DNA from 2 places in the Agathobacter sp. genome. Region 1 is predicted to be linked to the other one. Evidence: predicted binding sites of a transcription regulator. Region 1 holds the regulator's gene; the other holds the start of a gene.

Region 1 (3,184 bases):
GCCCCGGGCCTATCACCACCGCATCTGCCCATTTAAGCTCCGCCTCCAGAACATCAGCTGATGTGACATCAGTACAAAGCAGTGCTTCCGGCAAAGCACATTGGATTATTGAGCGGTTGCACTCAGGCGTCATGATTTTCACCAGTCCTGCACCGCTTTTGTATGCAGCCCTTGCGGAAAGTACTGCGGCACCCGCCATATTGCGGCTTCCGGCTATAATTAACAATTTTCCGAAAGTTCCCTTGTTGGAGTGTGCCGGTCTGTTATCAAGCTTCTTTAAGTCAGACTCATCAAGAGCCCTTACGGATGGCGGATTGCCACAAAAGCTGTGGTCATCTATACCTATAGGCACCATCTTGACCCTGCCGCAATAATCACAGCCCGGCCACAGTAGAAGACCTGTCTTCTTATAAGAAAAGGTATATGTGATATCTGCTTTAAAAACACTTCCCATCACATGTCCTTTATCTGAATCCACTCCCGATGGCACATCAACTGCCACCCTGTAAGCATTTGCCCTGTTAACGGCTGAAATCACATCTGCTAGGGAGCCCTCTATGGCTCGCTTAAGCCCTGTGCCAAACAGTGAATCTATTATTACGTCACTTTTTAATATATTCTCGATATCATTGGCCACCGGAAAGCCATACCTTGCGTATATATTTTTCTGCAGCTCAAAGAGCTCGCTTCCTGCCGCATCTGTGCCAAACGCATAGTACACCATGCATCTGTATCCGGCCTGATTTAGAAGCCTTGCTATCGCGATACCGTCCCCAGCATTATTGCCTCTGCCGCATATCACGGCAAACTCCTTTGATTTATCAAAACATGCAACAAGCTCCCGGACAACACCGGCCGCAGCCTGCTCCATCAGCACCACCGAAGGAACCAAAAAGGTCTGTGATGTTGTATCGTCCAGAAGCTTCATTTCATTACCTGTAACAATATATTCCAATATCAATTCCCCTTATTCTCATTGTTTGCATTATCAGCCTTTGCATTAGTAGCATTGAAAACCATAGGATCATCATATTCAATATCAAAAAGATTTAAAACCTCTGCACCAAAAATATCATGAAGGTACGAATAAATTTCCCTGTTGTTGATATCTCTGTTCTGTTTCCTTATTACATTCTTTTTGAGCTCAACTCTTATATTTGCAATCCAGTCGTCAATTTCCTTTGATTCCAGTTTGTTTTTCTCAATTTTTTCACTGAAATAATCCATCGACAAAAGCATCAGTCTGTCATTTACGGTCTTTATATTCTTTTGGATTTCAATAAGCTCTCCCTCGATATTGTCGGCCTTCTCATTAATTTCATCTATAAGCTGCTTATCCTTATCACGCTTTTCATCTCCGTCATCTCCCATATTAGCAACAATATTAGACATAATTTTTGACTTAAGCTTTTTCAAATTCTTAAGCTCATTGTTGTACTTGCCCTGCAGCTTCAACAGCTCATCCAGCTCTTTTTCCGTGGCTGATATTTCATCAGTCTTACCATGAATGGCAAAAAGTCTGTGCCACTTCTGGTCTAAAACAAGTAAAGGCACTTTTTTCCCTTTTAACGCAGCCTCAAAATCTTTTTTATCATCCATAAGACTCACCCTCTATTTATTTTTGGAATTTTTTACAATATTATAGCTGAGCTGCATAAGGCTGTCAGACAGATGTACACTCTCCACAACCACATCCTTGTCAGGAATCTCAAGGTCCACATGAGCAAAATTCCATATTGCCTTTATGCCAAGTTCCACAAGCTTTGACGCAATGGAGTCAGCCTTTGACTTTGGCATGGTGAGTGCTGCTATATCCACCTTGTGTGTCCTGCAATACTCGCCAAGCTCGCTTAGCATAAGAATCGGAATACCACGCACACTCTTTCCTGAAAGCTCAGGATTCACATCAAATAGAGCTGTAATCACAAAGCCAAGCTTTTCAAACTTTACATAATTGGCGAGCGCCTGTCCCAGATTACCTGCACCGATAATAATTATTCTATGCTCAGTGTCAAGTCCCATTATCTTTCCAATTTCCTCGTAGAGGAACTGAACATTGTATCCATATCCCTGCTGTCCAAAGCCTCCGAAATTGTTGAGATCCTGTCTGATTTGTGAAGCTGTCACCTTCATTCTGTGGCTCAGATCGTTTGATGAAATACGCTCCACTCCCTCATCCAAAAGCTCTCCGAGATATCTATAGTATCGTGGCAGTCGTCTTATAACCGCCTGTGATATTTCTTTACTCAAGTCTTATTCCTCCAATCATCGGGATGTCATTTCTCTTTTAAAGACAAAAACCCAAGATTAATTATAATTTTTTGAAGGTCATCTGTCAATGTGTTAAGAATTTAACATTCAAAAAATTTATAATTATCCCCGGGTTATATCATATTCCAAGGCTAAAAGCCAAAATTCAGATTAAATTGTCTTCTCAAGCTCTTCCCTGATTGCCTTGATAAAGCCTTCGCTGTTTAAAACAGTAGGATTCTCAATTGTTGTGATGAGTGCGAGATCCTTTGTCATCTTTCCGCTCTCAATAGTCTTTATGCAGGCTGCCTCGAGCTTGTCTGCAAACTCTGAAAGTGCAGGAAGCTTGTCAAGCTCTCCTCTCTTTCTGAGTGCTCCTGTCCATGCAAATATAGTAGCTACAGAGTTTGTTGATGTCTCCTCACCCTTTAAATGCTTGTAATAGTGTCTCTGGACTGTTCCATGTGCTGCCTCATACTCATAGTATCCGTGAGGTGATACAAGCACTGATGTCATCATGGCAAGTGAGCCGAATGCAGATGAGATCATATCACTCATTACATCTCCGTCGTAGTTCTTGCATGCCCAGATAAATCCACCCTCAGATTTCATTACTCTGGCAACGGCATCATCGATAAGTGTATAGAAATATGTAATTCCTGCCTTCTCAAAAGCATCCTTGTACTGTGCATCAAAGATTTCCTGGAAGATATCCTTGAAGGTGTGGTCATACTTCTTTGAGATGGTATCCTTTGTGGCAAACCATAAATCCTGCTTTGTATCAAGCGCATACTTAAAGCAGCTATGTGCAAAGCTCTCAATTGAATCGTCTAAGTTGTGCTGTCCCTGAATAACTCCTGCACCCTTAAACTCATGGATTAATTCTCTTGTCTCGGTTCCGTCTTCTGCTGTAAATACAAGCTCTGCCTTTCCC
Region 2 (3,184 bases), on a different contig from region 1:
ACGAAATAATAAACATCATTATCATGTCCCATGCCGACAGCTTTAATGATAAGCATATCGATTTCAGGTATTCTATATCCGTTCCATCAAAGCTCCCCTTCTCAGACATAGACATGACAGCGATACTTCAGAATGCCCTGGAAAATGCCATGCATGCCGTCATGATGCTTGAGCCTGACAGGCGCTTTATCAGACTCTCCATCTCAGAGAAAAGCGGCAAGCTTTTGATTTCTGTTGAAAATCCTTATGCTGTAAGGCCTAAGCTCGTAAACGATATGCCTGTAGCGACAGAAAGAGGACATGGACTTGGCACAAGAAGCATCAGACAAACTGCCGAGAGACTGGGTGGCAAATGCCAGTACAGTGTGACCGATACACTTTTTATTGTAAGAGTGATAATTTAGTTTATTTTATTAAAACAGCCGGTGCATAACGCACCGGCTGTTTTGATTCATAGACCATATAATTCAAATCACAATTAGAAATCTGTAAGGTTTGCAGCTCTCTTCTCAAGGAATGCTCCCATTCCCTCTTTCTTATCGTTTGTATCATTTACAACACCGAAGAGGTTTGCTTCCATCTCAACAGCGTTCTTGATATCCATATCATATCCGTTGTTGATAGCAGCCTTTGCAACTGCGATTGCGTAGCTTCCCTTAGAGATGATCTTTGCAGCCATAGCCTTAGCTGTTGGCATAAGTTCCTCTTTAGCTACTACTTTATTAACGAGACCGATGCGGTATGCTTCAGCAGCGTCTACATTGTCGCATGTGAAGATCATTTCCTTAGCACGTCCCATTCCTACTAAACGAGCAAGTCTCTGTGTACCACCAAAGCCAGGGATGATTCCAAGACCTGTCTCAGGCTGTCCGAAAATTGCGTTCTCAGAAGCGATTCTGATATCACATGCCATAGAGATCTCACATCCTCCACCGAGTGCGAATCCATTGACAGCTGCGATTGTTACCTGACGCATATTCATAAGCTTGAAGAATGGCTCTGAAGCCTTGATTCCGAATGCTCTTGCCTGTGGTGCTGTGAAGTTAACCATCTCTGAGATGTCTGCTCCTGCTACGAATGACTTGAACTCGTTGCCCTTCTTGTCAGGACCACCTGTAAGGATAAGCACCTTAACATCGTCTCTTGCCTCGATCTCTGTTAATGCTACATTTAACTCATCAAGAGTCTCACTGTTTAATGCATTAAGAGCAGCCGGTCTTGAGATTGCAAGTACTGCAATCTGATCTGCTACGTCAAGTGTTAAATTTTTGAACTCGCTCATTGTATAAATCCTCCTTAAAAAACCTATGTATAACCGACATTTCTGTCGTAATTTATAAAAAAATAGTAACACTTTGACAAATTTTTGTCAATGTCTGAACGGTCTTTTTCCATAATATTTATTGGGAATCGTTATCTAAACAGAAATATCGCGAACCATCTGCAGGCTGATAGTCTCAAGCAGCGTGAAGCACACTTTCACAAAATTGCAGGAGACAGTCTGCTTAACGCAAACTGCCTCCCGCTTTAGATATAATATAATCAAATTATTTAATTAAATTAAATCAAAACTCAAATTACATAAGTCCATGTGTCCTGTTGTAAGCATTGCAGATCATATTTGAGTTCTTGATAAGGATATGCATAGCGATGAATGGTCCGATTCCACAGATAAGTGTACCAAATATGCACCACATCAAAACAGTGGTTCCATTCTCCTGAATGCCAAGTCCGTATCTGCCTGCGTTATTTGCCAGTCTGTTGCCCAGCTTGTAGTACCAGTACCATGCATAGATACCACATGTAATCATTGAAAGCAGGATAAATGCTACAAGTCCAGATGTATTCTCGCCATCTCCATCACATGCCACATTGACATCATGAGCCATCTTGTAGATGAAATAATAGCCATAAATACCACATGTGATAATAGACAGGATGATGTATGAGGCAAGACCTCTGTCATCCTTTAATCTCTCTCCCCTGTACGGTGGAGGAGTCTGACCACCATTGTTCTGGTAGCCTGTGTTGTACTGGCCGGCTGCTCCGTTGTTCTGATAGCCTCCGTTGTACTGGCCGGCTCCGTTATTCTGGTAGCCTGCGTTCTGCTGGTTTGCATTGTTTCCTGTGAAGGACTGCTTCACCTCATCAAATGCACTTCCAAGCTCCTGCTCTGCTGCATTGAAAGCCTCTCCGGCTTTGTTGACAAAATCCTGTGCCTTTGAAACAGGCGCTCCGCAGGCTGGGCAGAATTTTGTTGAATCAGGAATTTCTTTTCCACATTTCTCGCAAAACATCTTCTTTCTCCTTTTCTATTTGCTGTTTATTATACGGATGATACGAAACAGGATGTTGTTTTGCGGCTCAAAAACCACGACATCATCGCCTGACCATATCAATCTGCATATATAAACTATAGCAAACATAATAATGATTGTAAATATAATTATTTTATAAATTTTAATATTTATTTTAGATTTACACAAAAGCACTATTACCGCAATAGGTGGAAGCCAAAAAAGCGGATGGTATTCAAATGCCTTTGCCATATCCAGCTGCAAAAATGCAATCCATGCCCTCGACATGCCACAGCCTGCACATGATATTCCGGTGATGAACTTAATAGGGCATGTGATGCCTATTGACTCCATAGCTGTGTAAAGTACCACTACGGCTGTGACAGCACATATGAGCTCTTTTCTTTCTTTTTTTTGTTTATTGTCCATACAAATGTTATCTCAAAAAGTACGCACTGTAAGGCGGAAGCTCAAGGCCACCGTTTAATGTAACCGTTTCCCCTGTAATCAGGTCTGTTGCTTCATTCTTTCCCATATCAAAGCCTGCGAAAAACGGCTGGTCTGCGGCATTGATGCACACGAATACCTTTTCACCATCACATTCACGACCGAAAACACACTGGCCGTTTGTGAGCACTACCGAATAGAAATTGCCATAACAGAGTGCCCTTGACTCCTTCTTTGCCTTAGCGAGCTTTGAAATCCACTCCGTCAGCTCATTGTACTGCGGTGCTTCAAAGCATGCTCTAAGTGCCGGATCACCGTCCTCTTTTTTTGCCTTCTCTCCCCACTCACTGCCATAGTACACGCAAGGAATACCCGGCATGCCAAACGCAAGCGCATAGATGAGTGGCAGGTGCTTTTCATTGGTCAGTATGCTTGCCACT

The links. Region 1 encodes Rex, which represses fermentation and respiration genes when NADH is low (regulators of the CRP and FNR family bind a similar motif). Its sites were predicted from a motif close to ATTGTTAANTANTTAACAAT; they were not measured.
Region 2: ACW6PM_RS04740 (enoyl-CoA hydratase-related protein) is a predicted target of Rex. The motif match lies at 1,355-1,374, and genes of this name have one in related genera.

Annotation. Positions count from the first base shown of each region.
Region 1 covers NZ_CDRTEH010000002.1:50,808-53,991, reverse strand. Annotated here, with positions in the region: gene ACW6PM_RS02395 (NAD(P)H-hydrate dehydratase) at 1-955, opposite strand, end outside; gene ACW6PM_RS02390 (hypothetical protein) at 958-1,599, opposite strand; gene ACW6PM_RS02385 (redox-sensing transcriptional repressor Rex) at 1,612-2,250, opposite strand; gene ACW6PM_RS02380 (NADP-dependent isocitrate dehydrogenase) at 2,422-3,184, opposite strand, start outside.
Region 2 covers NZ_CDRTEH010000003.1:138,591-141,774, forward strand. Annotated here, with positions in the region: gene ACW6PM_RS04735 (sensor histidine kinase) at 1-404, shown strand, start outside; gene ACW6PM_RS04740 (enoyl-CoA hydratase-related protein) at 479-1,282, opposite strand; gene ACW6PM_RS04745 (DUF4234 domain-containing protein) at 1,578-2,297, opposite strand; gene ACW6PM_RS04750 (DUF2752 domain-containing protein) at 2,313-2,726, opposite strand; gene ACW6PM_RS04755 (alpha-amylase family glycosyl hydrolase) at 2,734-3,184, opposite strand, start outside.